Regions from separate parts of the Pantoea phytostimulans genome, predicted to be linked through region 1. Evidence: predicted binding sites of a transcription regulator. Region 1 holds the regulator's gene; each other region holds the start of a gene.
The links. The regulator PurR, encoded in region 1, represses purine synthesis genes. The targets are predictions, from matches to a motif close to CANGCAAACGTTTGCNTG.

Region 2: a site for PurR is predicted at 3,560-3,577, ahead of guaD (guanine deaminase). Genes of this name have one in related genera too.
Region 3: a site for PurR is predicted at 8,257-8,274, ahead of ACF2G4_RS14780 (NCS2 family permease). Genes of this name have one in related genera too.

What each region holds. Positions count from the first base shown of each region.
Region 1 is NZ_CP173698.1:898,453-909,457, forward strand. Features, by position in the region: gene ACF2G4_RS04310 (MATE family efflux transporter) at 1-182, opposite strand, end outside; gene ACF2G4_RS04315 (riboflavin synthase subunit alpha) at 386-1,039, shown strand; gene cfa (cyclopropane fatty acyl phospholipid synthase) at 1,084-2,232, opposite strand; gene punC (purine nucleoside transporter PunC) at 2,546-3,748, opposite strand; gene punR (DNA-binding transcriptional activator PunR) at 3,856-4,761, shown strand; gene purR (HTH-type transcriptional repressor PurR) at 4,758-5,783, opposite strand; gene ACF2G4_RS04340 (YnhF family membrane protein) at 6,061-6,153, shown strand; gene ACF2G4_RS04345 (C40 family peptidase) at 6,197-6,973, opposite strand; gene ACF2G4_RS04350 (Grx4 family monothiol glutaredoxin) at 7,335-7,670, shown strand; gene rnt (ribonuclease T) at 7,707-8,375, opposite strand; gene gloA (lactoylglutathione lyase) at 8,502-8,909, opposite strand; gene ACF2G4_RS04365 (alkene reductase) at 9,024-10,121, opposite strand; gene ACF2G4_RS04370 (TetR/AcrR family transcriptional regulator) at 10,214-10,810, opposite strand; gene ACF2G4_RS04375 (DUF1289 domain-containing protein) at 10,982-11,005, shown strand, end outside.
Region 2 is NZ_CP173698.1:1,110,473-1,121,477, reverse strand. Features, by position in the region: gene ACF2G4_RS05320 (MDR family MFS transporter) at 1-1,407, shown strand, start outside; gene ACF2G4_RS05315 (DUF1161 domain-containing protein) at 1,437-1,733, opposite strand; gene ACF2G4_RS05310 (DUF1283 family protein) at 1,785-2,108, opposite strand; gene ACF2G4_RS05305 (YnfA family protein) at 2,240-2,566, shown strand; gene ydfG (bifunctional NADP-dependent 3-hydroxy acid dehydrogenase/3-hydroxypropionate dehydrogenase YdfG) at 2,598-3,344, opposite strand; gene guaD (guanine deaminase) at 3,769-5,097, shown strand; gene xdhA (xanthine dehydrogenase small subunit) at 5,094-6,536, shown strand; gene xdhB (xanthine dehydrogenase molybdopterin binding subunit) at 6,526-8,892, shown strand; gene xdhC (xanthine dehydrogenase accessory protein XdhC) at 8,879-9,658, shown strand; gene dcp (peptidyl-dipeptidase Dcp) at 9,765-11,005, shown strand, end outside.
Region 3 is NZ_CP173698.1:3,148,511-3,159,515, forward strand. Features, by position in the region: gene dnaA (chromosomal replication initiator protein DnaA) at 1-336, opposite strand, end outside; gene rpmH (50S ribosomal protein L34) at 935-1,075, shown strand; gene rnpA (ribonuclease P protein component) at 1,090-1,449, shown strand; gene yidD (membrane protein insertion efficiency factor YidD) at 1,413-1,670, shown strand; gene yidC (membrane protein insertase YidC) at 1,673-3,319, shown strand; gene mnmE (tRNA uridine-5-carboxymethylaminomethyl(34) synthesis GTPase MnmE) at 3,412-4,776, shown strand; gene ACF2G4_RS14770 (malonic semialdehyde reductase) at 5,194-5,784, shown strand; gene ACF2G4_RS14775 (4'-phosphopantetheinyl transferase family protein) at 6,074-6,823, shown strand; gene ACF2G4_RS14780 (NCS2 family permease) at 6,874-8,187, opposite strand; gene yieH (6-phosphogluconate phosphatase) at 8,318-8,977, shown strand; gene ACF2G4_RS14790 (GlxA family transcriptional regulator) at 9,000-9,932, shown strand; gene ACF2G4_RS14795 (acyltransferase) at 9,917-10,912, opposite strand.

The DNA.
Region 1 (11,005 bases):
CCAAACAGGATGGCCGGAAGCCAAATGGAAGTGCCGACAGCAACGGCGGCCATATCCGTGGCGCTGACTGCGCCGGCCATAATGGTATCCACAAATCCCATTGCGGTTTGAGCCACCTGAGCCAGGATGACTGGAATCGCAAGGGCCAGCAATTGACGCGCTTCTGTTAAATACTTCTGCACGTAAACACCTGACTTATTTAATTAATGAAGGGACGTTGAAAGCCCCGGGGAAAAGCGCGGCTTAGTGTAACTGGCGTGACAAGATTCGCCAATCTTTGTCACACGATGCGTTTTGCTAAGCTGTAAAGCAACACGCAGGGCTGAAACCTAACAGCCTTCAATAGCTGTGATAAACTAGCGCAAACTTCGCAGAGGCAAAGACTATGTTTACCGGTATTGTGCAGGGCACCGCAGAAATAGTGTCCATTGAAGAAAAAGAGTTGTTTCGTACCCATGTAGTCAGACTGCCGCAAGAATTATTGCCAGGTTTAGCATTGGGCGCATCGGTAGCACATAACGGTTGTTGTTTAACCGTTACGGCTATTGAGGGCGATCTGGTGAGTTTCGATTTAATAAAAGAAACATTGCGCGTAACCAACCTTGGCGATCTACAGCCGGGCGATATCGTGAATATAGAGCGGGCAGCGAAATTCAGCGATGAAATTGGTGGCCATCTGATGTCAGGTCATATTATGACCACTGCTGAAATCTGCAAAATTATCCAGTCTGAAAACAACCGTGAAGTCTGGTTTAAAATTCAGGACCCGGCGCAGATGAAATATATTCTGCATAAAGGTTTTGTCGGCATTGATGGTATTAGTCTAACAGTGGGTGATGTCACGAAAACCAAGTTTTGTGTCTACCTGATCCCAGAAACGCTGGAGCGGACAACGCTCGGTGCGAAGACCTTTGGGGATCGAATCAACATTGAAATTGATCCACACACACAGGCGATTGTGGAGACGGTAGAGCGCGTTTTGGCTCAGCGTGAGTCCGCCGCGATTAAAGCATTATCCGAGCAGGGCGATCGAGAATAAAAAGCAGAAGGCGCATTGAGCGCCTTCTGCTTTTAATCCAGACTTCAGCGTGCCACGCGTAACCCACCTTCGACACCGCGGCTAAACACCACTTGCCATAACTGAATGTCTCGAGCACGAAACGCGCCCGCACACGCATTCAGATAATATGAGAACATGCGCTTAAAGCGTTCACCATAATTATCTGCCAGCTCAGGCCATGCCTGTAAGAAACGCGCGTACCAGGCCATTAATGTCGTGTCATAATCAGCACCAAAGTTGTGCCAGTCTTCCATAACAAAATGCGGCTCGCTGGCGTCAGCAATATGGCGCATTGAGGGTAAACAGCCGTTAGGGAAGATATATTTATCAATCCATGGATCAACATTCATATCCGTTACAATGGCGCCAATAGTGTGAAGTAAGAAAAGGCCATGAGGCTTTAAATTACGATCCACTACATCGAAATAGGTCGCGTAATTTTTGGGGCCGACGTGTTCAAACATACCCACTGAAACGATGCGATCAAATTGCCGATCAAGATCGCGATAATCCTGAAGCAGAATAGTGACATCCAAGCCTTCACAGCGCTGCTGGGCCAGTTTTTGCTGTTCAGCTGAAATCGTGACGCCATATACCTTAACGCCATAATGGCGCGCCGCATAAGCGGCCAGTCCGCCCCATCCGCAACCAATATCTAACAATGACATACCCGGCTCAAGCTGCAGCTTGCGGCAGATCATATCTAGTTTGGCTTCCTGAGCCGCCTCTAAGGTTGTTGCGTCTTTCCAGTAAGCACAGGAATATTGCATATAGGGATCGAGCATCAGCGTAAATAAATCATTGCCTAAGTCGTAATGCTCTTTACCTACCATCCATGCGCGCTTTTTCGATTGTAGATTCGTTAATCGCGCGGCAGCAATGCGCAAAGTATCTTTGAAATGGTGCGGTAATTTCTGGTCCAGTTTGTGCTTAAGCACGCGGTGAAAAAATATATCCAGCTGTTCACACTCCCACCAGCCGTCCATATAACTTTCGCCTAAACCGAGCGAACCTTCCTGCAAGACACGTTTGAAAAAATCAGGATTAATAACCTGAATATCCCAGGGGCGAGTACCATTGATTTCGATATCTGCTTGTTCCAGCATTTCATGAACGATGCGATACCAATGGTTTTCTTCAAGGCTCACTTCTTCTATAAACGATGAACTCATAGCTTCTCCATCACCTGTCCAACCTGAACCTGAGAAAAAGAATAGCCAATTTCTCAGGGGTTTTGAGAAAAGTCACGGAATGGCCCGTGCGCCTGATATCCGACGTATTACAGAGGATTGAAAAGGAACAATGTTGGTCTCTCACAATAGAAAACAGAGATATTGTGCAGACGCCATCCCAGCGACAAAGTCGCTAAAAACACTCTAATTATGTTGTTGATTTGTAGCAGATTTATTGACCCGAATGAGTATATTATCACTCGGGTCAGTATTCAATGACTTATTGTTAGGTTGCTAATTAAAATCTTTCGCCTTAGTGATTATCCTGGCAAACGGATTTTGACGAGGCAACATCAGTTTGTGCGCTCACCTGGCGTTGGATACGGTATCCCAGCAGGGCAAGCAAGATCGTCAGTGCCATAATCATTGTGGTGGTATGTAAGGCATGTTGCAAACCCGCAGAAACGGCAAGGCTGGCGGCGAAACATAATCCTAATTGCAAACAGTTTTGCAGCGCTGCCGCTTTGCCCGTTGCATGAGGAAAAGGTTGTAGGGCGCTGGAAACGACAATGGGATAAATTGCACCGTTAGCTAACGCCATGCCGCAGAACGGCAGTAGCAGCGCCGTCAGGTTATTGACACCTGCCAGTGCAACAGCAAACAGCACCAGAATGCTCACGCTGTAAATGACTAACATCCACGGCAATAGCTGCGCACCGTTAAAGCGATTGAGCAGGGCGCGACAACCAAAGCCACCGATCAAAAAGGCGATGGTTTGCGGCACATAGCTCAAGCCAATATCGGCAGGCGTTAATCCGATGTCTGCCAAAATAAAGGGCGAGCCGGTTAACCAGGCAAAAAAGCTGGCCGAGCAGGCAGCGTAAATTATGACGTTTCCGCGATAAACCGAAGAGCGAAGCAGGGTGATAAAACCGGGCTTTTGCAGATCGTTATTGGAGACTTTACGTGTGGAGGGTAAACGCAACGTCACGGCAATCAATGCAACTGCTGTGAGTGTCAAAACCAAAAAAATTGAACGCCAATGAAAATGACCGATAAGCCATGCGCCCAGCAGCGGCGCAAGCGCAGGTGAAAGTGCCACCAAAGGCATAATCGTCGCGAATACCTTATTCGCGCGCGCCTGCGGATAGCGATCAACCACTAAAGCCTGCCAACTCACCGCTGCGGCACAAACACCTACCGCCTGAATAAAGCGCAGCACCAGCATCAAAATAGTGTCAGTCACCCACAACATGCCTGCACAGCCCAAGGCAAACAGCGTCAGGCCTGCGAGTAAAACGGGCTTGCGCCCAATGCGATCAGACAGCGGTCCCCAGAAAAGCTGCGCGCAGGCGAATCCCGCAAGGAACAAGCTCATGCTGGCACTGATGATACCCGGTGACGTATTAAACGTTTGTTGCATGGCGCCGAACGCGGGGAGATACATGTCTGTTGCTAAAAAGCCCAGCATACTGAGCAGCGCAAGGTAAGGGATAAAGCTCTTATTCGATAACATCTTTTTCTCATTTTTGCAGAATGAACGCGGCAGAGTGTAAAAGGTGCGTTTAAACCTGTGAAACGTTAATATTTGCCATTGGCTGTTAAAAATTTTGAAGGCAGATTATGTGGTCAGAATATGCATTAGAAGTTGTGGATGCGGTAGCGCGCGGTGGAAGTTTTAGCGCAGCCGCACAGGAACTACACCGCGTTCCTTCTGCCATCAGCTATACGGTACGGCAGCTTGAAACCTGGTTGGCGGTTCCGCTATTTGAACGTCATCATCGCGAAGTGGTTTTAACCCCCGCAGGCGAACATTTTGTCCGCGAAGGACGCACTGTTATCAAAAAAATGCTGGCAACCCGACGTCAATGTCAACAACTGGCAAATGGCTGGCGCGGGCAGTTAAGCATCGCGGTAGACTGCATTGTTAAACCAGAACGAACGCGGCAGTTAGTGAAAGACTTTTATCGTCATTTTCCCGACATGGAATTAATCATCAGTTACGAAGTGTTTAATGGTGTGTGGGATGCCTTAGCAGACGGGCGAGTTGACGTCGCGATTGGGGCAACCCAGGCTATTCCTGTGGGCGGACGCTTCGCCTTTAAAGATATGGGCGCGCTCAACTGGCGCTGCGTAGTGATGCGTGAGCATCCTTTAACACAGGCAGAGGCATTAGATGATGACACTTTGCGCAGTTGGCCGTCGTTGGTATTAGAAGATACATCACGGGCGCTGCCGCGTCGTATGACCTGGACGCTGGACAATCAGCGACGTTTGGTCGTGCCGGAATGGCAAACAGGGTTGGATTGTGTTTTGGCGGGGTTATGCGTTGCCATGGTGCCGGGGCATCTGGCTCGCCCGTTACTCGATTCAGGTGAACTGGTTGAGCTCACGTTACCGGAAAGTTTTCCAGAAAGTCCTTGCTGCGTAAGCTGGGCGGAAGATCGCGCATCACCGGCGCTGGGTTGGTTGCTCAGCTATCTAGGTGATGCGCAAACACTTAATCAGGAATGGTTAAGTGAGGATTAACGGCGGTAATCGCGGAAAGGGCCATAACCGACTGAGCGACGCTCAATCAGTGTGGGATGAACCTCAATGGTCTGAGACTCTTCGCGTTTACTGGTAATACGATCCAACAACATATCCAACGCTTTTTCCCCCAACTCCGCTTTTGGCTGATGCACGGTAGTTAATGCGGGTGCGAAATAGCGTGCGTTGCGCACGTTGTCATAACCGATCACGGAAATATCTTGTGGGACGCGTAATCCCATTTCATCTGCGGCACAAATGGCACCCATCGCCATGATGTCACCACCACAAAAAACGGCAGTCGGTCTTTGTTTCTGCGAGAGGATTTGCTGCATCGCCTGATAACCTGACTCAGGCTCGAAGTCACCTTGTACGATCCACTCTGCGCGAGGCTGGATATTGGCTTCTTCCATGGCCTTCAGGAAACCTGCGTGACGTCCGCCACCCGTGTTGCGTTCCATTTGGCCCGGAATTGCGCCAATGTCGCGGTGTCCACGTTCGATTAAATAGCGCCCGGCAAGATAACCGCCGTGGAAGGCGTTATCGAGCACGGTGTCGGTAAAATCGCCACGCGATTCACCCCAATCCATGACCACCATGGGAATATTGCGATTTTCTTCCAGCATCTTCAGCAGATCGTCTGGATATTCGGAGCACATCACCAATAAGCCATCAACGCGTTTCTGCGCCATCATGGACAGGTAAGCGCGCTGTTTTTGCAAATCGTTATGCGCATTACCTAAAATCAGGGTGTAGCCTTTGTCAAAACAGTGATTTTCCACAGCCTCAATGATTTCAGCAAAGTAGGGCGCTTCGCTGGAGGTGGCGAGCAATCCCAGCGTTTTGGTGTGATTTACCTTCAGGCTTCGCGCCACTGCGCTCGGCGAATAATGCAGCTCCTGAATGGCTTGCCAGACCGCATTACGCGTTTCCTCTGCCACGAAACGCGTTTTATTAATGACGTGAGAGACGGTCGTTGTAGAAACTCCCGCGCGTTTCGCCACATCTTTGATTGTTGCCATGAAAAAGAGACTCCCGAGCTTATCTTAACTAGTTGATAAGCATGATGTTAAACGTTTGCGTCAACGTAGGGTTTTGCCCGCAAATATACTGCTTTTTTGCCGGTAATATGGCGTCTGTGCGGAAAAAAAAGCCAAAGGAAGACAGCGAACGGAACCGACGTTGCGCGCGTTGCGCAACAAAGGCGGGATTCTAACAAGGCTGAACGGATAAAACGAGATTTTTACTGGGCCTTATGGGAAAATGCTTTACCCACACAAACTGTGAGGCCAAGGAGAGATGATGAGTACCGAGATGAAACTGGCATTGATGACCACTGGCGGGGCATTATTGATGATCGTCGCTTTTAGCTTTACCGCTATTTTGCATTAATAAAAAAAGCCGGTTTAACCGGCTTTTTTTATGCTTAATGATTCTATCGTATGGTTTTCGGCGTCATCATTCGTCGGGCACCAATATAATGACGCTGCCAGTAATCTTCGCCTAATGCGCTGATCTGAATATCTTTGCCGGTGCGCGGCGATTGAATAAACTTCCCATCGCCTAAATAAACGCCGACGTGATCGGCGGTGCCGCGTCCATTGATGCGAAAGAATACTAAATCACCTTTCTCAAGCAATTCTCGCTTGATCGGCGCAGCATCACGCAGGTGATACATCTCATTGGCGGTACGGGGGATTTTAAACTTCAACAAATCTTTGTAGGCATACCATACAAGACCGCTGCAATCGAACCCGGTATGTGGAGAAGTACCGCCCCACTGATAAGGTTTGCCCAACTGGCCCATGAGTTTTGCCATCGCTGTCTCGCGCGCTTTTTGATAGCGCTGACGATGGGCCTTACTCATCTTAATCGTACCGAGCTCATTGGTTTCGGCTGCGATAACTTTTGATGAACGCTGGCGACCGTAATGTTTACTTGAGGATTTAAGCGTAATTTTTTTAGCGGAGGTATTATGTGCAACTAACTCGACTTTCTTCTGTTTTTTGAGTTTAAGTTTTTGAACGGAAGTCAGACGGGATTTCTTAACTGCGGTTTTTACCGGGCGTCGTTTACGCCGCTCATCTTCGCGTGCACTTTTTTTCTCTACTTTATGCTGGCTGGCCTTAACCGGCGCATGCGGTGAAGCAGATGCGACGTTAAAGAACAGCTGGGCAAAAGCCAGTATGAAAAGCGTAATGATTAGACGCATAGTCCGGTTACAGTTGAGCTGTCAGGTTAAAAACGGCCATAACAGGGTTGGAAAAATCTGATCCAGGATCAGTGCCGAGGCCATTCTAGTCCAGATGTTTTTAAAAAAGTAAGTCCTTTTTCTATTAATCTGTTAGCTGATTGAAATTGGAGCGAAAATGAGCAATTTCAGCACCTTATATCAGCGAAATTATTGCTAATTATTAATACATTAATGCGCATTAATGATATGAGAGTGTTATTTCTTATACAGCGACTTAACAAACATGGCGGTTTGACCTTCCGAAAGTAAATTCTCATTTTCAGTCCGAGGGCGAAGTCGCTACAATAAACAAACACGAAGTGACGAATTAAGGAAGGCAATTATGAGTACTGTAGAAAAAATTCAGCGCCAGATCGCAGAAAACCCGATCCTGCTGTTCATGAAAGGCTCGCCGAAACTGCCAAGCTGTGGTTTCTCTGCTCAGGCGGTTCAGGCGCTGTCAGCCTGTGGTGAGCGTTTCGCTTACGTGGATATTCTGCAGAATCCAGATATTCGTGCTGAACTGCCGAAATACGCAAACTGGCCAACTTTCCCACAGTTGTGGATTGATGGCGAACTGGTCGGCGGTTGTGACATTATCGTTGAGATGTTCCAGCGTGGCGAACTTCAATCGCTGATCAAAGAAACCGCTGAGAAGTTTAAAGAAGCGGAATAAGAAAAAGGCTGACAAATGTCGGCCTTTTTACGTTATCTATTCTGAGGCGCTTTCAGCCGCATCGCCTTCTGCAAAGGGTAAGGGCCATCCACCCAGCCGCTTCCAGCGATTAACCAATTCACAAAACAGCGTGGCAGTTTGCTCAGTATCATAAAGAGCAGAATGCGCCTGTGTACTGTCAAACTCCATGCCTGCCGCTTTACACGCTTTCGCTAAAACCGTTTGTCCCAAGACTAAACCGCTCAATGCTGCGGTATCAAAAGTAGCAAAGGGATGAAAAGGATTACGCTTGAGGTTGGCCCGTTCAGCAGCAGCGTTCATAAAGTTCAAATCAAAGGTCGCATTGTGCGCCACCATAATGGCACGGTTACAGCCGGTATCCTTGATCCCTTTGCGCACCATTTTAAAAATGGCATGCAGTGCGTCATGTTCATCGACAGCGCCACGTAGCGGGTTATGCGGGTCGATGCCGGTAAAAGCCAACGCTTCGGGATGCAACAGCGAGCCTTCAAAAGGCTCAACGTGAAAATGCAGCGTCTGGTCGAGGTGAATCCAGCCATCTTCATCCATTTTCAGCGTTGTAGCGGCAATCTCTAACAGCGCGTCGGTTTGCGCATTAAAGCCAGCGGTTTCTACATCAATAACCACCGGAAAGAAGCCGCGGAAGCGTTGATTGAGCGCGTTTGGGGAATTCGATTCAGACATCAGGATCTCATTGCAGGGAATGGGCAGCGCGCATTATGACAAAAAACAGCGTTGGGTGCAGCAGGCCACAAAGGGCTGGGGAAATATCAGCCTGCCGACAACAAGGGCAGGCTGAGTCAATCTTGTTTAGTGACCAAGACCTTTACCGGCGTCTTTATTCTCGATTAACTCGATTTTATAGCCATCTGGGTCTTCCACAAAAGCGATGATCGTAGAGCCGCCTTTGACCGGGCCCGCTTCACGGGTGACTTTTCCACCGTCGTTGCGAATACGATCGCACGCTGCAGCGGCATCATCCACGCCCAATGCGATATGGCCATAAGCATTACCCAGATCGTAGCTCTCTACGCCCCAGTTGTAGGTCAATTCAAGCACGGCACCTTCGCTCTCTTCGGTATAACCTACAAACGCCAGCGTATATTTATATTCGGTATTTTCGCTCTGACGCAGTAAACGCATACCCAGCACGCGAGTATAAAAATCAATGGAGCGTTGCAGATCGCCAACGCGAAGCATGGTGTGAAGTAAACGCATAACATCCTCTTTAATCAAAACGTCATCGAATGATGACACAAGCGCTAAGTATAGCGACGAACAGAGTGAAAGAATAATCGCTGCCGCAACAAAACGTTACGACAGCACAGTCACTTACAGCGTGGGATAATCGGTGTAGCCTTCAGCACCGCCGCCGTAGAAGCTTTCTGGGCGCTGAGGATTAAGTGGCGCATCTTGCTGCAGACGCTCGACCAGATCGGGGTTGGCGATATAATCGCGACCAAACGCCACGGCATCAATCAGTCCACGCGCAATCAGATCATCCGCTTTTTCTACTGTATAGGCACCGGCACCAATGATGACGCCAGGGAACAGCTTCCGCACTTTCTCACGGAACGCGTCGGTGTAGGGCGTGCCGCCAGCCCAGTCAGGCTCAGACATATGCAGATAGGCAATGTTACGCTTCGCCAATTCACCGATATACCACAGTGCAGCTTCTTCTTCGTCTGGACCGTTATCCAGATTCTGGAAGCTACCAATGGGAGAAACACGAATACCTATGCGATCGGCTGACCAGTTTGCAATCACAGCATCAACAACTTCCAGCGCAAAACGGCCACGCTTCTCAATGCTGCCGCCATATTCATCGGTACGCGGGTTTGAATCTGGCGCAAGGAACTGATGAATCAGATACCCGTGTGCTGAGTGAAGCTCAAGCAAATCGAAATCAGCTTCACGCGCGTTTGTCGCCGATTGACCAAAATCTTTTACGATCTGCTGGATTTCCGCCACGCTTAATTCGCGCGGTGTCGAGGTATCTTCACGATAAACGCTGCCATCAGCAGCGCGAAGTGAAGTACGCGTACCTGCAGAAATAGCCGCTGGCGCTACCGGTGCGTTGCCTTCTGGCTGCACGCTGTGATGCGAAATACGTCCGGTATGCCAAAGTTGTACAGCGCTGTGACCGCCCGCTTCATGAATACCGTTATTGATCTCTTTCCATGCCGCGATTTGTGGCTGGGTGTGCAATCCCGGCGCGCCGGCATAGCCCTTAGCCTGGAAAGAGATCTGCGTGGCTTCGGTGATAATCAAGCCTGCGCTGGCACGTTGACGATAATATTCGCCCATCAGTGGCGTCGGTATATCGCCTGGCTCAATGCTGCGCAAACGGGTCAGCGGCGCCATGAAAACACGGTTTGGAACGGTGATTGCACCGACTTTTAGCGGACGAAACAGCTGGGTACTCGCCATGTAAACTCCTTATTAGTAGACCAGTCATCTATTAAGTGGCATTTTAAAAAACAAAATTGTCTTTTTAAAATCTCAAAAGTGCCATTTTAAAATCAGTGCGCATTTAGCCACTGTTCGATGGTAATGAGTGCGAGATGCATAGGTTGCACCTCACGGGAAATCTTGCTTTGTAAACTTGCGCCCAACCATAAAAGGTAGAGTAATTCGGCCATTTGCGCAGGCTGTTGCGGCAAGTTGACCGCTTCATGCTGCTGCGCGGTCTGCAAAGTTTGAGCATAAACAGCAATGATTTTACTGGCGCCGAGTTGCAAAGCCTCTCGCATCGGTTCAGAGAGATCACACACTTCGGCTGAAAGCTTAACGCCTAAACAACCCACAATATGACCTTCTTCACGAAACAAACGCTCTGCGCGACGAAAATGGTTAAGCAATCGTTCTCGGGCACTTCCGGTTTCTTGCTGCAACTGATACTCAACATCTTGCAAGTAGCGTGCAAAGTAACGTTCCAGCAAGACAACACCAAACACTTCCTTTGATCGGAAGTGATAATAGAAAGAGCCTTTCGGTACTTCTGCTAGCGTCAGCAGTTCGCTCAATCCCATGCCGGTAAAACCGCGTTGCAGACAAAGCTGCTCGCCTGTAACCAGCAAATGTTCTCGGGTATCGTTGCGTTGTCGCGTTATGTTCATGTCGGCCAGACTATTAGACCAGTTGGTCTATTGCAATGCCAAATTGCGCTTTCGGCACATACTGTTTAGTTTGTAGGGAGAGCAATAGCGCAAATTACGCCCGTTTATTGGGTTTCTTGCTTAAAAACACTACGCTCTTTTTAGACCTCATGTTTTTTATTCGGAGATGCGGTGGCGGAGCAACTTGAATTTTTT
Region 2 (11,005 bases), 210 kb from region 1:
CTGGCGATGTTTATGGCGGCCATCGAGGTAACGATAGTTGCTACGGCTATGCCAACCATCATTGCTGAACTGGGCGGCTTTTCGCAGTTCGGCTGGGTTTTCTCTATCTATTTGCTCACGCAAGCCGTTAGCGTTCCTTTATATGGCCGACTCGCGGACATGTGGGGACGTAAAAAGATGCTGTTTATCGGCACCGCCATTTTTCTTATCGGCTCCATTTTATGTGGATTTGCCCACAGCATGACCTGGCTCATTCTGTTCCGTGCTTTTCAGGGTTTAGGGGCTGGAGCCATCATGCCGCTTAGCTCCACCATCGTCGCTGATATTTATTCTCCGCGTGAACGCGCCAGCGTGCAGGGTTGGTTATCCAGCGTCTGGGGCGTGGCGGCGATTATTGGCCCGCTTACTGGCGCCTGGCTGGTTGAGCATTTCAGCTGGCCGGTGATTTTCTGGGTCAATCTCCCCATTGGGGTGATCAGCATGTTGATGCTGGCGCGCTGGCTTCCCGCTCATCAGCAAGATGAAAAGCCACAACCGCTTAATCTGGCCGGTAGCGCATGGTTGATGTTATGCGTAAGTGCCTTATTAATTGCACTGCTTCAGGCGGAATTACTGCGGTATTGGCTGCTGCCTTTTGTTGCACTGTCACTTTTTGCTGGCTGGCAGCTCAAGCGGCATGAACAGCGGGCTGAAGCCCCTTTATTTCCGATGATTATCTGGCGTAGCCGACTGATTATTGCCGGGAATGCAGGCAATTTAATTATTGGCGCGGCGATGATGGGGATCAGCGCTTTTTTGCCCACCTGGATTCAGGGCATTACCGGCGGCACACCTTTAGCCGCAGGCAGTGCGCTGGCGATGATGTCGATAGGTTGGCCGCTGGCCAGCACGCTCAGTGGTCGATTAATGCTGCATACTTCCTACCGCTTTACCGCTCAGCTGGGCGCATTGCTGCTGATTGCCGGCAGTGCGTTGCTGTTGCTGCTGCAAACAGGCAGTTCAATTTATCAGTCTGGATTGACTGCGTTTGTGATTGGCACCGGGATGGGCATGACCAGCACAACCTTTTTGGTTTCGGTGCAGAATCATGCGGATTACGATATTCGCGGTATTTGCACCGCCTCGATCATGTTCAGTCGTATGATCGGCTCCGCAATTGGTACCGCTTTGATGGGCGCGGTGCTGAATATCAACCTGGCGTGGCGATTACCGCATGCACAGGATCCGGTGCAGCAAATCATGTCAGAAGAGACGCGTAAGGCCTTACCCGCCGACACATTGCACCAGATGGTACAGGGCATTGCGGTGTCGTTGCATTGGGTATTTGTGGTTGCGTTGTTGATTGCAGCGTTGTCACTGTGGGTAGCCTGGTTGATGCCGCGTCAGCGGCCAGAGCATGCGGAGTAAAGCAAAGGGCGACGATGTCGCCCTGAATATCACTGCGCTGGCGAGTCTTGTGAGCTGCCTGCGCTGTCGGGCACGCTGGATTCATCGTCCCGGCTGGTTTTCTTATAAACGATTTTCTGTGTGTCATTTTCACAGTGACCGACTACCTGGCCGCCTGCTTGATCAACCTGATCATTAGCCACGATGTCTAACGTGAAGCCTGACTCAGGAACACCGTTTTGAATAATTTTCTGGGTGATATCCGCTTTCACCGATTCACATGAAGCCTGTGCCAGTATTGGCACGGCAAGTAACGCCGCTACCCACCATCCAGTCTGTTTCTTCATTACCTTCTCCTTATGTAACAGGTCCGTCATTACTATAGCAGCGGAATGTAATCAGGGTGCTATGGGACGACCGGAACGACGATCAAGGCAACGCAGGGTGTTCGGTTCCCAATATGCATTGAGATTCAGGCTCTGTTCGCACTTATCGCGGGTATCAAATGCGGTATCTGTCTTATCGAACTCTTTTTCCACGCGCGAATTAACTTTGTTACGCAGCATACGCGTGTCGTTCCATTGCTCTTTACTTTGACGTGCGGCTTCATTGCTCGCAGCGCTGCTGCCATCTTCAATAATCACCCGATTATTGGTGGCGCTAACGCTAAATGCGGAAGCAGAAAGCAGAGCCACCATCAGGGCTGGAATCAATTTTTTCATGATATTTTCCTTCGGTTAACGCAGACAGTGCCCACAGTAACGGCTGTTGCCACGGATTTGCATAGTATATCATCGCCATTTCTTCGCTCACCAGCGATGAGCGTTTTGTTTACTGTTATGAGAGTAAAATGCTGATTAAAACCGCTCTGCTGTTTTTCATTACCGCACTGGCAGAAATTATTGGCTGTTTTTTGCCATGGCTATGGCTAAAAAAGGGCGCTTCGGTGTGGTTGTTGATTCCTGCGGCGGCGAGTCTGGCGCTGTTTGTCTGGTTGCTGACACTTCATCCGGCAGCCAGTGGGCGTGTTTATGCGGCCTACGGCGGCGTGTATGTTTTAACGGCGTTGCTGTGGCTGCGTGTAGTGGATGGCATAAAGCTGAGCGTGTGGGACTGGAGCGGCGCCGCCATTGCTTTTACAGGCATGCTGATCATTGTGATGGGTTGGGGACGCGCCTGAAAAGAGCCAGCCGCTGGGGCTGGCGATATTATTAGGGCTTATGAACTTTCAGACCCGCCAGCGTCTGGCTCACCGGCATCATTTCAAGGCTGTTGATGTTGACGTGTTTCGGCAGCGTTGCCACCCAATAAACCGCTTCGGTAACATCTTCAGGGGTCAATGCTTTTGCACCTTCGTAAACCTGGCCTGCTTTATCGTCGTCGCCCTTGAAGCGAACGTTCGAAAATTCTGTTCCGCCGACTAAACCAGGCTCAATATCCGTTACGCGCAGCGCGGTGCCATGTAAATCAGTGCGCAGATTAAGGCTAAATTGGCGCACAAAAGCTTTGGTCGCACCGTAAACATTGCCGCCTGCATAAGGCCAGCTGCCTGCAATCGAACCGATATTAATGACATGACCGACATTGCGTTCAACCATGTGCGGCAGCAGGGCGCGCGTCATGTAAACCAACCCTTTGGTGTTGGTATCAATCATGTTTTCCCAGTCTTCAACGTTGGCTTTATGTGCCGGTTCTATACCCAGCGCCAGCCCAGCGTTGTTCACCAGAATATCGATGTTGCGCCATTCTGCAGGTAACGCCGCCACGGCCTCATCAATCGCCGCACGATCACGCACATCAAGCTGTACCGTATAAAGGTTATCGCCCAGTTCATCTTTAAGTGCTTGTAGGCGCTCGGTGCGGCGTCCGCTGGCAATAACTTTGTGACCTGTCTCGATAAATCGGCGGGTGATACTTTGACCAAAACCGGCCGTCGCGCCGGTAACAAAAATAATCATCTCACTGTTCCTTATGCAATTTCAGGTTCGACGCATTCACCATACCATTTCGTTTTAGCTTGTGCCTGCCGAAATCTGGCCTGCGCTGTAAAGGGATTTTTCTGCCGCCGCGCTATGCGCTTATTTAGCGCACGACGCACTCAAAAAGTGCATCACGGTGGGGCGTTTTATGCGGGTAACCTCTTTTTTATGTCTCTCTTTTTGATAAAACCCTAATTGCAAACGGTTGCTTTAATGAGCAACCGTTTGCGCACAGATCCAAGGTGGTTATATTTAGAAGTTACTGCCAAATCTTCATAAGCTATTGATATTTAAATGATATGCAAAACTCAATTATTGGCATGCCTCTTGCTAATCTTGTTTAAGGCCATTACCTGCATAATTAATGAGAAAGCCCGAAGTTTTCTCACAAGAAGGAAATCTCATGCCTTTAACTAAAGATACGGCTATCCGCGCCAGTTTTTTCGATTTTGCTGCCATCGCGGAACAGCCAGAAGCCATTCTCGAGCACGCCCGTTACCTGGAAGATGGCGTGCTGCTGCTGCGTGAAGGGCGCGTGGTTGGTTTGCATGAATGGCAAAGCGTGAGCGAACAACTCAACCCGCACGACATTATCGATATGCGCGGCAAGCTCATCATGCCGGGATTTGTCGATACGCATATTCATTACCCACAAACTGAAATGATTGGCGCGTTTGGCGAGCAGCTACTGGAATGGTTGAATCAATATACGTTTCCGGTGGAAGCGCAATATCACTGTCCCGATCATGCGGCGCAGATGTCCGCGTTTTTCCTTCATCAGCTGCTGGCTAACGGCACCACCAGCGCGCTAATCTTTGGCACGGTACATCCTCAATCAGTGGATGCACTGTTTAGCGCGGCTGAAGCGCTGGATATGCGCATTATTGCCGGCAAAGTGATGATGGATCGCAATGCACCTGATTATCTGACGGAAACGCCCGAAGAGAGTTATCAGCAAACGCGAGCGCTAATCACGCGCTGGCATGAGCGGGGCCGCTTGAGTTACGCCTTAACACCACGCTTTGCGCCGACCTCATCGCCCGCTTTGCTTGAGAAAGTCCAGCAGCTGCGCGAAGAATTTCCCGATACCTGGTTGCATACCCATTTAAGTGAAAACCCGCAAGAAATCGCTTGGGTAAAAGCGCTGTTCCCGGAGCGCGCAGGTTATCTGGATGTTTATCATCACTATAAATTAACTGGCCGCCGCAGCGTCTTTGCTCACTGTATTCATCTTGAAGAGAGAGAGTGGCAATGCCTGCACGATACCGATTCTTCCATTGCTTTTTGCCCCACTTCAAATCTGTTTCTCGGCAGCGGCCTGTTCAATATCAAACGCAGCTGGCAGCAGGGCGTTAAAGTGGGCATTGGCACCGACGTCGGCGCAGGCACGACCTTTAATATGCTGCAAACGCTGGGTGAGGCTTACAAAGTCGGCCAGCTACAACAATACAAAATCAGCGCCGCTGAAGCCTTTTATCACGCGACGTTGGGTGGTGCGCATGCGCTGGATCTCGACCATGCCATCGGCAATTTTAATCCGGGCAAAGAGGCGGATTTTGTGGTGCTCGATCCCGCCGTATCCGCGCTGCAAACCTTACGCATCGGCAACAGTAAAGATATCTGGGAAAAGTTGTTCGTGTTAATGACGCTGGGCGACGACCGCAATATCGCGCAAACCTGGGTAAATGGTCGTCCGGTTTGGCATCGTGACGCCGGGGAGAAAGCCGCATGATCCAGTTTCTGCTTAATAATCAGTTGGTCACTGAAACCGAAATCGACCCGAATCTCACGGTACTTAATTATCTTCGCACTCGCCAACGGCGCACAGGCACCAAAGAAGGCTGCGCCTCTGGCGATTGCGGAGCTTGCAGCGTGACATTAGGTAAAGCTGTTGCAGGAAAAATGCAGTACGAAACCGTTAACAGCTGCCTGACGCTGGTCAGTACATTACAGGGTAAGCAGCTCATTACCGTGGAAGATCTTAAACAAGGTAGCCAGTTACATCCTGCCCAGCAGGCGATGGTGGATTGTCACGGTTCACAATGCGGGTTTTGTACCCCGGGATTTGTCATGTCACTGTTTAGCTTGCAAAAACAGGCTAACGGTTGGGATCGTCATCAGGCAGAAACCGCGCTGGCAGGCAATTTGTGTCGCTGCACCGGCTATCGCCCGATTATGGATGCTGCTGAGCAGCTTTGCTCGCAACCCAGTAGTGATAAGTTTGACCAGACAGCCATGCAGGTGGTGCAGCGTCTTGAGGGGTTGGCACACGATCAGATGCAGGAGCTGAGCGGCAACGGACATCGCTGTTTTCTGCCAAAAACGGTTGAGCAGCTGGCGCACATCTACCTCGAGCATCCCAACGCGAAACTGGTGGCAGGCGGCACCGATCTCGCGCTAACCCTTACGCAGCACTATAAACCGCTGCCAACGCTGATTGCGTTGGAGCACATTGACGCATTAAAAACTTGCAGTGAAACTGACGAAACGTGGCTGCTGGGAGCAGGCGCTGCGCTAAACACCATCAGCGCATTTTTAACTGAACGTATTCCTGGCGTCAGCGAAATGCTGCAACGCTTTGCTTCATTGCAAATTCGTTCTCAGGGGACGCTTGGCGGCAATATCGCGAACGCTTCACCGATTGGTGATGCCTCGCCGATGCTGCTGGCGCTGAATGCGTCATTGCAGTTACAGCAGGGCGAAACGCAGCGCAGCGTTAAGCTTGATGATTTTTTTACGGGCTATCGCCAAACGCTGCTTGCTGAAGGGGAGTTCATCCGTGCGATAAGTATCCCTAAAGTGACAGTGTCACCTGATTTCGTCGCGTGGAAAGTTTCTAAAAGGCTGGATGATGATATCTCTGCCGTGTTCGCGGCGTTTAATATTTGGGTTGAAAATGGCGTAGTGCGCAATGCCAGTATTGCGTTTGGTGGCATGGCGGCAACACCAAAACGTGCCAGCGCCTGCGAACACGCATTAACAGGCCAGCCTTTAAATGCGACAACGCTGGCGCAAGCTTGTGCTGCGCTTGCCGATGATTTCCAGCCGCTAAGTGATTTCCGCGCCAGTGCAGATTATCGCTTGCAGGTAGCCCGCAATTTACTGCGTCGTTATTACCATCGTTACAATGGCGATGTGACCATTACGGAGGTAAGCCGCTATGTCTCATAATCGTCCCGCGCTTTCAGAAGATGTCATCAAGGCGCAATTCGCCGCAGAGATCCAGAGTGGCGTAGGCCGCAGCAATAAACATGAAAGCGCTGAAAAACATGTTTCTGGCGAAGCGATCTACATTGATGACAAACCTGAACTGCCAGGCCTGCTGCATTTGTGCCCGCGGCTGAGCGAACATGCTCATGCTCGTATTACACGTATAGATGTTCAGCCGTGTTACGCCATTCCTGGGGTGATCAGCGTATTGACCTGGCAAGATGTGCCGGGCATTAACGATGTCGGGCCGCTGGAACCGGGCGATCCGCTGTTGGCTCATGAAAAAGTGGAGTATCTCGGTCAAATCATTATCGCCGTCGCGGCGGAAACAGCTGAAGCCGCTCGTCTGGGGGCGGAAGCCGCCATTATCGACTATGAGGTGCTGGAGCCGCTGTTGGATGTTGAGCAAGCTCTGGCGCTGGGCAGTTTTGTGCAGGAACCCCATATCCACCAGCGAGGCGATGCAGAAGCTGCTTTAGCGCGTGCGCCGCACCGTATCAAAGGGCAATTCCATATTGGCGGTCAGGAGCATTTCTATCTGGAAACCCAGACGGCGATGGTAATCCCGGGCGAGGACAGCTCGCTGCAAGTCTTCTCTTCTACGCAAAACCCAACGGAAGTGCAGAAGCTGGTAGCGGAAGTCATGGGCATCACCATGAATAAAGTCACCATTGATATGCGTCGTATGGGCGGTGGTTTCGGTGGTAAAGAGACGCAGGCGGCGGGCGTGGCGTGTTTATGCGCAGTAGCAGCACGGCAAACCGGCCGCGCGGTGAAAATGCGCCTGGCGCGCAGTGACGACATGCGCATTACCGGTAAGCGGCATCCTTTCTTTGTTCGCTACGATGTTGGCGTGGATGATGATGGACGTTTTTGTGGGGTTAAAATTGATCTTGCCGGAAACTGCGGTTATTCACTGGATCTAAGTGGATCCATTGTCGATCGTGCGATGTTCCACGCCGATAACGCCTATTACCTCGGTGATGCACTGATTACCGGCTATCGCTGCCGTACCAATACGGCTTCTAACACGGCTTATCGGGGTTTTGGCGGTCCGCAGGGCATGGTAGCGATAGAACAAATCATGGATCACGTGGCGCGGCAGCGCGGGTTGGATCCTTTGGATCTTCGCAAGCGCAACTATTACGGCAAGACCGAACGTAACATCACGCATTATCACCAGCAGGTCGAAGATAACTTGCTGGATGAAATGACCGAACAGCTGGAACGCAGCAGCGAATATCAGGCACGTCGCGCAGAGATCGCTGAATTCAATGCCAAAAGTCCGTTTTTAAAACGTGGCCTGGCGCTGACGCCGGTTAAGTTCGGCATCTCTTTTACCTCCAGCTTTCTTAATCAGGCTGGTGCACTGATTTTGATCTATACCGACGGTACGGTGCAGCTTAACCACGGTGGCACTGAAATGGGCCAGGGGCTTAACACCAAAGTGGCGCAAATTGTGGCTGAAGTGCTGCAAATCGACGTTGATCGCATTCAAATTACCGCCACCGATACCGGCAAGGTGCCAAACACATCGCCGACTGCCGCTTCCAGCGGCACCGATCTCAATGGCAAAGCAGCACAGAATGCGGCAGAGATTTTGCGCGGCAGGCTAACTGAAATGCTGTGTAAGCTGCATTCGTGCGATGCAAGTGACATTGGTTTCCGCAACGGCATTGTGCGGGCCGGTAATAAGCATTACACCTTTGCCGAAGTGGCGCAGCTGGCGTGGTTTAATCAGGTGCCGCTCTCAGCAAACGGCTATTACCGCGTACCGGGCATTCATTACGATCGGCTCGCGGGCCGTGGCAAGCCGTTTTATTACTTTGCTTACGGCGCAGCCTGTTGCGAGGTGGTGATCGATACCTTAACCGGCGAATATCGCCTACTGCGCGCCGATATTCTGCATGACGTTGGTGCATCCTTGAATCCGGCGATAGACATAGGTCAGGTGGAAGGTGGATTTGTTCAGGGTGTAGGCTGGTTGACCTGCGAAGAGCTGGTGTGGAATGCCAAAGGCAAATTGCTGACTGACGGCCCCGCGAGCTACAAGATCCCAGCGATCAGTGACGTACCGCCTGATATGCGCGTCACCTTGGTCGAAAACCGCAAAAATCCACAGGATACCGTTTTCCATTCAAAAGCCGTGGGTGAGCCGCCGTTCATGCTTGGCATTGCCGCGTGGTGTGCTTTGCAAGATGCCGTCGCCAGCGTTGATGATTATCGTCAACATCCCATGCTGGATGCGCCCGCTACGCCAGAACGTGTCTTCTGGGGCGCGCAGCGGTTAGCAGGAGCCTGCGATGATTTATCATGACTGGATAACCGTGCTGCACGCGCTACGCGAAAAACGGCAAAGCTGCGTATTGATTACCGTCTTGAGTGAGCGCGGCTCGGTGCCGCGCGACAGCGGCAGCAAAATGGTGGTCACGCCACACGAAACGTATTTGACCATTGGTGGCGGTCACCTGGAATTTCAGTGCATCGTGCAGGCCCGTGAAATGCTACACAGCGGCCAGACAGCGCCGCGCAGTGAAGATTTCTCTCTTGGCGCACGTTTAGGCCAGTGTTGTGGCGGCATGACCACCATTTTGTTTGAGCCGTTGTTACAGGCGCAACCGATGATTCAGGTTTATGGCGCAGGTCATGTGGGACAAGCGCTGGTGACGTTGCTGTCTACGTTACCCTGTCACATAAGCTGGATTGATAGCCGTGCAGCGCAGTTCACTTCTGTGCCTGCGGGCGTGACGGTGGTTCAGCCTGAAGATCCGCTGGATTGCGTGGCGCAGGCTGCACCCGACACCTATTTCGTGGTTATGACGCATCATCATCCGCTGGATCTGGCGTTAACCGAGGCCATATTAAAGCGCGGTGATTTCCGCTATGTCGGTCTCATTGGATCTCAAACAAAATCTCAGCGTTTTCGTTACCGTCTGGAAGGCAAAGGCATTTCTGCCGACCAACTGGCGCAACTGCGCTGCCCGGTTGGTCTGCCTGATGTCAAAGGCAAATTGCCCGCAGAGATTGCCGTGGCCATTGCGGGTGAAATCATCACTGTTTATCAGCAGCACAGGCTTAATTAGCCGCAAATTTCTTATCAGTAGAAAATTGTCTACGTTGTTCAAGCAACAACAACCTGTCAGGATGCTGTTTGCGATGATGTGTTGTATTGGCCCTCCAGGAGCGACTATGAACGCCCGACAAAACCCTTTCTTTAGCGTCAGCGATTTACCGTATCAGGCACCGCCCTTTGATCAGATCGAGCAGCACGATTTTTTACCTGCTTTGCAAGCCGGTATTGAAGAGAAGCGCCAGGAAGTATTGGCGATAGCCAACAATAAAGATGAGCCAACCTTTCTGAATACCTACGAAGCGCTGGAACGGAGCGGCCAGTTTTTAAGCCGCGTCAATTTAGTGTTTGGTGCGATGACCGCGGCGCATACCAACGATTATTTGCAACAGATCGATGAAGAGATCGCGCCGCAACTCACTGCGCTGAATGATGAAATTATGCTGAACCGTCCGCTGTTTGCTCGACTCGATGCGGTTTATCAACAGCGTGCCAAACTGGATGCCGAATCCAGGCGTTTGGTTGAAGTCACCTGGCAGCACTTTCAGCTGGCGGGGGCTAATCTGCCGGAAGCACAGAAGCACACGCTTAAAGCGCTGAATCAGGAAGCCGCCAAACTTAGCACGCAATTCACCAACAAATTATTGGCCGCAACCAAAGCGGGCGGTTTAGTGATTAACGATCTTCAGCAGCTTGACGGTTTAGGTGCTGCCGACCTCGCTGTGGCGCAAGCGGCAGCCAAAGCGCGCGGTCTGGAAAATGCCTGGCTGCTGGTGTTGCAAAACACCACGCAGCAACCCGCTTTGCAGAACCTGAAACAGCGCGATACGCGTCATGCCCTGTTCCAGGCTGCGTGGACGCGCAGCGAAAAGGGCGATGAAAACGATACGCGTGAAGGGGTGTTGCGTTTGGCGCAGGTCCGTGCAGAACAGGCAAGGCTGCTCGGTTTTGCCAGCTATGCAGCCTGGCAATTGCAGGATCAGATGGCGAAAACCCCGGATGCGGCCTTTGCCTTTATGCGTAATATCGTGCCGGCTGCGCGTGCCCGAGCCGAACGCGAAGCCGCTGCGATTCAACAGACAATTGATCAGCAACAGGCTGATTTTACGCTTAGCGCCTGGGACTGGAGTTTCTACGCTGAGCAAGTGCGTCATGCGCAATACGATCTGGATGAGAGCCAGATAAAACCCTACTTTGAGCTCAACAATGTGCTGGAAAAAGGGGTGTTCTGGGCAGCGACGCAGCTGTTTGGCATCACTTTTTCTGAGCGTCACGACTTGCCGGTTTATCACCCTGACGTGCGGGTTTATGAAATTTTTGATGCAGATAACCAGCCAATGGCGCTGTTTTACACCGATTT
Region 3 (11,005 bases), 1.7 Mb from region 1:
AATTTGTGTGGGTGCTGGACGCGTATAAACGGGCGTTGGCGTGCTTACGCTAGCCATAACGGGCTGGCTGACGGCTGCCGTCTGCTGTACCGGACGCGTGCCGACTTCAAAACGCAGCAAGGGCACATGTGGTCCACAAAATTCATTCAATAGTGCATTAATACTGTTGAGGTATTTATCTCGAACCCAGTCGAGTACGAAGCGATTTGGAGCATACAAGGCAAGCGTATTGTCGTTTAACTCAGCCTGTAGCGGACGAATCCACATGCTGAATTCGGTGGCAGGAAGCTCATCCTGCAAACGGGCAAGACACTGTTGCCAAAGCGTAAGTGACACGGCGGACTCCACTCGTACAAATTCGAATAAGAATAGTAGGTGCTAAACTCAGAAACGTTCATTTTTGACACAGACGAAAGAAAGCGCCTGCGACCGCTATCAGCGGTTTTCCATCCTGCAATCACTGGAGGATCGTCAGCGGAAGGGCGGATCATAGCGCAAAGCGCGTCAGAGATCTTCCCTTTCTACACAGTTTTGATCCTTTTTATCCACAGGTTCAAGGCGCGGAGTGAAGTTTACGCTAGCTGGGGGAAAAACCAGCAGGGTTCAGTATAAATGATGTGATTTTTCTAGCAGCTTCTCGTTTTGCTCGCAAGATCCTGCAATCTGATCACAATAAGATCCTGTGCGATCCTTGCGCTTTGGTACGGAGCCCGTATAATTCTCCCCCCGGCGTTGTTGTGCTATGCCCAATGCCCGGACTCAGCGGGCTGTATCCGGGTTTCCAGGTACCGCGAATAGCGAAGTAAATTGACTCTGGACTGTACAATTATTACAATCCCGCCTCTTTATTAAAGACACATTGAGGCGTAGGTCGAATTACTGGCCCAAAAACGCGTCATCCAGTGAAAATTTTCAAGTTTAGGTAGAAATCGCCATGAAACGCACTTTTCAACCGTCCGTACTGAAGCGCAACCGTTCACACGGCTTCCGTGCTCGTATGGCAAATAAAAATGGTCGTCAGGTTCTGGCACGTCGTCGTGCTAAAGGCCGTTCTCGTCTGACCGTTTCTAAGTAATAAAGCTAACCCTGATGGGTAAGCTCGCATTTCCCAGGGAGTTACGCTTGTTAACTCCCACTCATTTCACTTTCGTCTTCCAGCAGCCACAACGGGCTGGCACGCCGCAAATTACTATTCTCGGCCGCCTTAACGCGCTGGGGCATCCCCGCATCGGTCTTACCGTCGCTAAAAAACATGTGAAACGCGCTCACGAACGCAACCGGATCAAGCGATTGACCCGCGAAAGCTTTCGCCTGCGTCAGCATGAATTACCCTCGATGGACTTTGTCGTGGTAGCGAAAAAAGGGGTTGCCGATCTCGACAACCGTACGTTGGTGGAAGCGTTGGAGAAATTATGGCGTCGTCACTGTCGCCTGGCGCGCGGCTCCTGATCGTCCTGATACGCGTCTACCAACGCGTTATCAGCCCATTACTGGGACCACACTGTCGGTTTCATCCGACCTGCTCTCAATACGGAATTGAGGCATTACGCAGGTTTGGCGTGTTAAAAGGCAGTTGGTTGACATTAAAACGCGTATTAAAATGCCACCCTTTGAACCCGGGTGGTGACGATCCTGTGCCGCCAAAAACCTTAGATACCAGAGAACATTAACGATGGATTCGCAACGCAATCTCTTTCTCATCGCTTTTCTGTTCGTGTCTTTCATGATCTGGCAAGCCTGGCAGACGGACCACGCTCCGCAGCCACAGCAGACTCAGACCACGCAAAACACTAACAGCACAGCGGGTGATGCCGCCAGTCAAGGTGTACCGGCCAGCGGTCAGGGCAAAACGATCACCGTTAAGACCGATGTCCTGTCATTAAATATCAACACCCGCGGTGGCGATGTTGAGCAAGCACAACTGCTGACTTTCCCAGACAAACTGGGTTCTGATCAGCCGTTCCAGCTGCTCGAAACCACGCCAGGTTTTATTTACCAGGCGCAAAGCGGCTTAACCGGTCGTAATGGTCCAGATAATCCGAACAACGGTGCGCGTCCTTTATTTACCTCATCGCAAGATCATTTCGAACTGGCTGATGGTCAGACCGAACTGCGTGTGCCGATGACCTTTACCGCCGAAAATGGCGTGGTATACACCAAGACTTTTGTGTTCAAACGTGGCGAATACGCGGTGAACGTTGATTACAACGTCAACAACACCACCCAGCAACCGCTGGAAGTATCACTGTTTGGTCAGCTGAAGCAAACCATTGATCTGCCAAAGCATCGTGATACCGGCAGCAATAACTTTGCTCTGCATACTTTCCGTGGTGCGGCTTACTCGACCAGCGATGAGAAATACGAAAAGTATAAATTCGATACCATTGCGGATAACGAGAACCTGAACATCACCACCAACAATGGTTGGGTGGCGATGCTGCAGCAGTATTTTGCTACTGCATGGGTACCGCGTACCGCAGGCAGTAACGCGCTTTACACCAGTAACCTGGGTAACGGTGTTGCTGCAGTAGGCTATAAGTCTGCGCCAGTGACTATCGCCGCCGGTTCGCAACAGAACCTGGGCGCGACGCTGTGGGTTGGCCCGGAAATTCAGGACAAGATGGCAGCCGTTGCGCCGCATCTGGACCTGACAGTCGATTATGGTTGGTTGTGGTTCATCTCTCAGCCGCTGTTTAAATTGCTGAAATTCCTGCACAGCTTCATCGGTAACTGGGGCTTCTCCATTATCGTGATTACCTTCATCGTGCGCGGCATCATGTACCCGCTGACCAAAGCGCAGTACACCTCGATGGCGAAAATGCGCATGCTGCAGCCGAAGATCCAGGCAATGCGTGAGCGCCTGGGTGACGATAAGCAGAAGCAGAGCCAGGAAATGATGGCGCTGTATAAAGCAGAAAAAGTGAACCCGCTGGGTGGTTGTTTGCCACTGGTGATTCAGATGCCAATCTTCCTTGCTCTCTACTATATGTTGATGGGCTCGGTTGAACTGCGTCATGCACCGTTCGCGCTGTGGATTCATGACTTGTCTGCGCAGGATCCGTACTACATTCTGCCGATTCTCATGGGTATCACCATGTTCTTCATTCAGAAGATGTCACCGACCACCGTGACCGATCCGATGCAGCAGAAGATCATGACATTCATGCCGGTTATCTTTACCGTGTTCTTCCTGTGGTTCCCTTCAGGTCTGGTGCTGTACTACATCGTCAGTAACCTGGTAACGATTATCCAGCAGCAGCTGATTTATCGTGGCCTGGAAAAACGTGGTCTTCACAGCCGCGACAAGAAGAAAGCGTAAGACATTAAGGCGGGAGACATCCCGCGTTAAAACGGTCTATCCTGAGGCGGTCAAAGCGACCGCCTTTTGTTTTTTGTAGTGAGAGAGAATTTATGAGCCACAGCGATACTATCGTTGCCCAGGCCACGCCTCCCGGACGCGGCGGCGTGGGTATTCTGCGTATTTCCGGCGCGCGTGCAGCTGAGGTTGCGCAGCAGGTATTGGGCAAACTGCCTAAGCCGCGCTATGCCGACTATCTATCCTTTAACGATGCCGACGGCAGCGTGCTGGATCAAGGCATCGCGCTGTGGTTTCCGGGCCCTAACTCGTTCACGGGTGAAGATGTGCTGGAGCTGCAAGGTCACGGCGGGCCGGTAATTCTCGATTTATTACTGAAGCGTATTGTGGCGTTACCGGGACTGCGTATTGCGCAGCCGGGTGAATTTTCTGAACGCGCTTTCCTGAATGACAAACTCGATTTAGCGCAGGCTGAAGCGATTGCTGACCTGATTGATGCCAGTTCAGAACAGGCGGCGCGTTCTGCGGTTAACTCATTGCAGGGTGCGTTTTCTACCCGTATCAACCATCTTGTGGAAGCACTTACGCACCTGCGAATCTATGTCGAAGCGGCCATTGATTTCCCGGATGAGGAGATCGATTTTCTCTCTGACGGCAAAATCGAAGCGCAGCTTAATACAGTGATTGGCGATCTCGACAGCGTCCGCGCTGAAGCGCGTCAGGGCAGCCTGCTGCGGGAAGGAATGAAAGTGGTGATTGCCGGACGTCCTAATGCCGGAAAATCCAGCCTGCTGAATGCGCTGGCAGGACGTGAAGCCGCCATCGTGACTGACATTGCGGGAACCACGCGCGATGTCTTGCGTGAACATATCCATATTGACGGTATGCCGCTACATATCATTGATACCGCAGGATTACGTGAAGCCAGCGATGAAGTGGAACGTATCGGTATCGAACGTGCCTGGCAGGAAATTGAACAGGCCGACCGCGTGCTGTTTATGGTCGATGGCACCACCACCGACGCCACAGAAGCCGCCGCCATCTGGCCCGATTTTGTTTCTCGTTTACCCGCTGAATTGCCGATTACCGTGGTACGTAACAAAGCCGATGCTACAGGCGAAACGCCGGGATTGAGTGAAGTAAACGGTCACTCACTGATTCGACTATCAGCGCGCACCCGTGAAGGTGTTGATGAGTTACGTGATCATCTGAAACAAACCATGGGATTTGCTGGCAACGTGGAGGGCGGATTCCTTGCTCGTCGTCGCCATCTGCAAGCGTTGGAGTTAGCGGCGACGCACTTACTTCAGGGTAAAGATCAGCTGCTGGGTGCCTGGGCGGGTGAATTGTTGGCAGAAGAGCTTCGTCTTGCGCAGCAGGCATTGAGTGAAATCACCGGCGAGTTTACTTCTGACGATTTGCTGGGGCGGATCTTCTCCAGTTTCTGTATTGGTAAGTAGCATTCAAATTCCTTCTCCGGCGGTAAACGGCCGTCGGAGGCCCTCGCTTGAGCGCTAGCCTTCCCCTGTTCAACGTTTTTCCTGCATTCTTGCGTAGCACTTATGACGCAGCGACAAGCCTAATGGCTTTGGTCAGTGTCTTGAGATGCCCCATCCTGCGCGCCTTCGCTGTGGCTTAATAGCCCTTTCTCTGCATGCATTATTGCGACAATGTTATTTGGCTGCGCCGAAGCATTGCAGTATAACGATCAGTGCCTTGGGCGGTTATTTGTTCACTGCGGCTGTCACTGTTCTTATTGCTGCTTACGCATAGCGCGTGAAGTCATGATTAAAAGCAAAAGCGCACCGGCTAACCTCGGCGAGCCATTTATTGTCGTAAACATGGGTCTTAATTTTGCTGTTAATAAGGAAGGTAGAATGAGTACACCGCTTGATACTGCTGCATTAGACACGCTGTTTAACCAAGCCCGCACACACAGTTACTGGCAGGATAAGCCGATAGAAAGCGCCTTGCTGGAGCAACTTTATGCGCTGACTGCGCTGGGTCCGACTTCGGCCAACTGTTCACCGGGACGCTTTGTGTTTGTTACCTCTGCTGAGGGTAAAGAGAAGCTCAAACCTGCACTCTCTTCCGGCAATCTGGAAAAAACCCTGGCTGCGCCCGCGACAGTCATCGTTGCCTGGGACAGCGAATTTTATGAGCAACTGCCCACGCTGTTTCCACACGGTGATGCGCGCAGTTGGTTTACCAGCAGCCCGGATTTAGCAAAAGAAACGGCATTTCGTAACAGCAGCCTACAAGCAGGTTATCTGATTCTGGCGGCGCGTTCGCTGGGGCTGGATGCAGGTCCAATGTCTGGTTTTGATCCAGCAAAAGTTAATGAAGCCTTTTTCTCCGGCAGCAAATGGCAGGTTAATCTGCTGATTAATCTCGGTTATGGTAATGACAGCAAACTGCATCCGCGTTTACCCCGCCTGAGTTTTGAACAAGCCTGTAAATTCGCATAATGAGCAGGGCGTCGCGGTAGACTTCGCGACGCAATATTAGCGACTTAACGCACATCTTGCTTTTCACTTCGCCTGTTTTGATCCTCTGTTTCGATAGCGCCGCGCACGTTTCTTTAATGTCATCATGATCAAGCGACACGGTTATTTGATGACAACCGTGCGCAAAAACAGGCCGTAGCCTTCGTCCTTTTCCTAATTTGTTCTATTCCGGCTTGTGCTGGATGCAATCAGCTCAGAAAATTCTTACAATGTAATTGACGATTATCTGACCATTTTCACGGAGCGACAGATGGCGGGACATTTTGTTCGTTGGACCGGCGACCCCGGATTTTTAGCCGAAAGGTTGCGCATTTCTCAAGACGTATTCGATACAGCACAACATTTTGCCGACAAGCGTCGTGGGCGGTTTCTTGCTGCCCGTGCGCTGTTAGCGCAATTAATGCTGCGGGTTTATGGCATTAATGAACTTCCAGCTTTGATCACCAACAGCAACGGTCGCCCCGCCTTTGCCGACCGGGATTTGCCTGATTTCAGCATCGCCTATGCGGGAAATATGATTGGCGTACTGTTGGCGGAAGAGGGTGGACGCGCAGGTCTGGACATGGAAATTGTGCGTGCTCATAGCCGACAAACACAAGAACAGCTCATGCAGGAGTTAACCTCCGGCGAAGTTGCCTGGATCAATGCCCAGCAAGATTTTATGGAAGCGGTAACGCAAATCTGGACGCTGCGTCAGAGCATCCTTAAATTAACCGGCGCAGGTGAAAGCGGGCTGGATTCGTTGCGCCTACTGCCCGGCGCGGGTCGTTTGCGCTCAACGCTTTATCCCGACATTCAGGTGGTATGTGATGCAGAACCGACGCTGGTTTGGGCCTGTGCATTATCGCCAGCCACACAGCGTTTGCATCTGTGGGAGATGGACAGCTCGCATCAATGGCGTGCGCTTCGTGAAGTCGAGATGAGCAAACCTAATATCGGCCCGCATACGTTGCGTTTGACCAGTTTGCCGCACGAACGAAGCTTGCACCCTGAAATGTAAAAAAGGCCGCTATTGCGGCCTTTTTTCATTCAACGTGCAGCAATTTGTGGTTAATGTGCGTCGATAAAAGCTATCTTCAACACAAAAAGCAGCGCGACGATAACCACACAAGGGCTGATTTCACGCCAGCGTCCGGTGCCCAGTTTCATCACGCAGTACGCAATAAAGCCCAGCGCAATGCCTTCGGTGATGGAGAAACTGAACGGCATCATAGCTGCGGTCACAAAGGCAGGAACGGCTTCCGTTAAATCATCCCAACGCACGCGTGAAAGGCTGGATGTCATCAATACGCCAACGTAAATTAACGCGCCTGCGGCGGCATAACTGGGCACCATTGCCGCCAGCGGTGACAAGAACATCACCAGCAGGAATAAAATACCGGTAACCACCGCCATCAACCCGGTGCGCCCGCCGATCGCTACGCCGGAGGTGCTTTCAATATAAGCCGTGACCGAGGATGTCCCGATCAGTGCGCCGCTTACTGAGCTGATGCTGTCGACATACAGCGCCTGCTTCATGCGCGGAAAAGTCCCTTTTTCATCGGTTAATCCGGCTTTGTCCGTGACGCCAATCAGCGTGCCGGAAGAGTCGAACAGATTCACCAACATGAAAGAGAAGATCACGCCCGCCATGCCAATGTTAAAGGCACCTTTGATATCGACCTGGCCGACCACCGAGGTGACTGATGGCGGAGCAGAAAACAGACCAACAAATTTCACGTCACCCAGTATCCAGCCAATGGCGGTCGTTACCACCATTGAAATCAATACTGCGGCATGAATATTACGTGACGCAAGGATAGCAATAATAAAAAAACCGAGCGCGCCAAGCAGCACGCTGTGCGAGGAGAGATTTCCCACCGCCACTAACGTATCAGGATTCGGCACGATGATACCGGCATTTTTCAGCCCCATCATGGCGATAAACAGGCCGATACCAGCGGTGATACCTACGCGTAAACTCAGCGGGATATTGGCGATCATCCAGTAACGCACACGCAGCAGCGTCAGGATCAACAGCCCCAGCGCACCCCAGAAAATGGCGCCCATGCCAATCTGCCACGAATAACCCATCGCACCTACCACCACAAAGGCGAAGAAGGCGTTCAGGCCCATCGCTGGCGCCAGCGCGACGGGCAGATTTGCAAATAATCCCATCAAAATACTGCCAAAGGCAGCGATCAGGCAGGTCGTTACAAACACCGCCTGGGTATCCATGCCCGCCACCCCTAAAATCTGCGGATTGACGAAAACGATATAGACCATGGTCAGAAAAGTGGTGATACCGGCAATCACTTCGGTACGCACCGACGTGCCGTGTTCCTGCAGCTTGAAGATGCGCTGCAAAAGGCCTTGTTTGTTCATTTCATCCATTCCAGAAGAAAAACTTTCGGCGCGTATCCTGGCGATTTTAACAGCGCAATACAATGATTTTTCGCAACCGATTGCCAATGGTAGAGTGTGAAGGTACCCACAAATCAAAGGATAGAGTCTGATGTCTGTAGAATGTGTATTTTTTGACTGCGATGGCACGCTGGTGGACAGCGAATTACTCTGTACGCAAGGCTATGTAAACACCTTTGCCCGCTACGGTATTACGCTTTCACTGCAGGAGATGTTTGAGAAGTATAAAGGCATCAAGCTTTACGACATCATTCGCGACGTGGGAGACGCGCATCAGGTGACGTTGCCCCTGGAAGAGGTTGAAACCGCCTACCGGGCTGAAGTTGCGCGGCTGTTCGATCTGGAGCTGAAACCGATTCCCGGTGCGAAAGCGCTGGTTGATCAGGTGAAAGTGCCGATGTGTGTGGTATCGAACGGTACGGTGAAGAAGATGCAGCACTCGCTGGGCCTGACCGGCATGCTGGCGCATTTTGAGGAGCATCTCTACAGCGGCTATGACATTTTGCACTGGAAGCCCGATCCCGAACTGATGTACCACGCCGCTGAACAGATGCAAGTACCGATTGAACGCTGCATTTTGGTCGACGATTCTGAAGCTGGCGCACGCGCGGGCATTGCGGCAGGTATTCCGGTATTTTACTACTGCGCTGATGCGCACAATCCTGAACTTGACCACCCGCTGATTACGCGATTTGAGGATATGGCGGAGCTGCCCGCGCTGTGGCGCGCTCGCGGTTGGAACCTGGTTTAACCTTTAACATCAGAGACAATGGATGCCGCAAACCGTCTGGTTCTTAACGCTGCCCGGTGTCATGGCGCTGGATGTTGCTGGCCCCGCTGAAGCTTTCACGCTGGCGGACGGCAACTTTACGCTGCGCTACATCGGTCCGCAGGAAAACGTGCTCTGCTCAACGGGTATGACGATTGGCAATATCGAGCCGCTGCCCGACACGCTGCCGCCTGAAAGTTTGCTGGTGGTACCCGGCGTCTACGATTCACGCAGTTGCTACGACACGCCGCAAGCGAAGCAGGCGCGTGACTGGCTGCAACGTCAACAAGCGGCAATTCAGACGCAAACGCTTACGCTGGTTTGTGTCTGCTCGGGGGCTTTATTGGCGGCGCAGGCGGGTTTGCTCAATGGCATTCAGTGCACCACGCATCATGACGTGTTGGAACGCATGAAAGCCACCGCGCCTCAGGCAGTGATCAGAGAGAACCGTGTCTTCGTTGAAGATGGCAGCATCTGGACCAGCGCGGGTATCACCGCAGGCATCGATCTCGCTTTGCACCTGATCACCCGTTTATGTGGGGCGCAAACCGCGCTAGCCGTGGCGCGTGAAATGGTGGTGTGGTTTCGCCGTTCTGGTGATGACCCGCAACTTTCACCGTGGCTGCGTTACCGCAATCATCTGCATCCGGCGATTCATCGGGCGCAGGATGCGATGATGGCTCACCCGGAACATAGCTGGTCGTTGGGGGAACTCGCGACGCGTGTCCATGTGAGCAGCCGCCATCTGGCGCGGCTGTTTCGTCAGCATTTGGGTATCAGCGTGCGGGAATATCACGAGCAGCTGCGGGTAGGCATTGCGCGTCAGCGCCAGCAGCAGGGCGAAGCGGCAGAAAAAGCCGCGCTGGCGGCGGGATTTTCCTCGGCGCGCCAGTTGCGTCGTGCGCGCCAGCGCTGGGACGATCAGCTCACCAAATGATGTTTATCGACACGTTTTAATACCATTGCCAGCAACAGACTGCCACCTAAGGTCACGCCAAATACCCACGGCAGATCCAGCCACGGGCGCGACATATCGTCATAGTGATGAGTGCGGAGATAATGAATAAACAGCGCGTGAAAACCATAAATCGGCAGTGAATAGCGCGCAATCATCGCCATGCCCGGCACTGTGCGGCTATTGAGGACATTTTTAAATAAAACCAGCAAGCTGATGGCGGCGATAAATACCAGCGGGCCGCAATAGAGATACCAGGTATCGTTGAACGCGCCGTTGATCTTCAGTTCTTGCTTAGTGCCCAATGCAATGCCAATCACGCAGGCGATGAATCCGGTCGCAGCCAGCCAGCTTGTGCGGCGCCCTTGGGTTTCCATTGTGCCAATCGCGCGGCCCAGCAGTGCATAGAGCAAATAATAAATACTGTCACCGCTGACATATAAATTCACCGGTAGCCAGTGAAATCGACCCAACGACTGACTCGCGGTGTTGGGATTAGCCAGCACCGCCAGAACCACCACCAACAGCGCGACGTAGCGCGCCTGCACCGCTTTCACCTGAATCAGTGGCGAAAGCAGATAAATACCAATCAGCGCGAAGAAAAACCACAAGTGGTAGAACACCGGCTTTTGCAGCATTTTCAGCAGCGATCGACCTTCACTAATCGGCGTTAACCAAGTGATATAGGCCAGCGCCACCGCGCTGTAAAACAGCAAACAGAGCACCAGCCGCAGCATATGACGCGGTTGCGCACTGCGCTCACCGAAGAACAGATAACCCGAAATCATAAAAAACAGTGGCACGCAGACGCGCGACGCAGAGTTCAAAATGTTAGCCATATCCCAGTGAAAGCCCGTCACCGCCACCGGGCCGGTGATGTACCAGGTTGTGGTATGAATCACGATCACCATCAAACAGGCAATGGCGCGTAAATTATCGATCCAATAAATCTTTTGCTGCATGGTTTCCTCTTGCGCGGCGCTCCGTGCGAAGAAGGTTAGCCAGTCATAGCCGCGCCAACAACCTTTGGCTCAAGGATTCAGAGCCATCCGGGA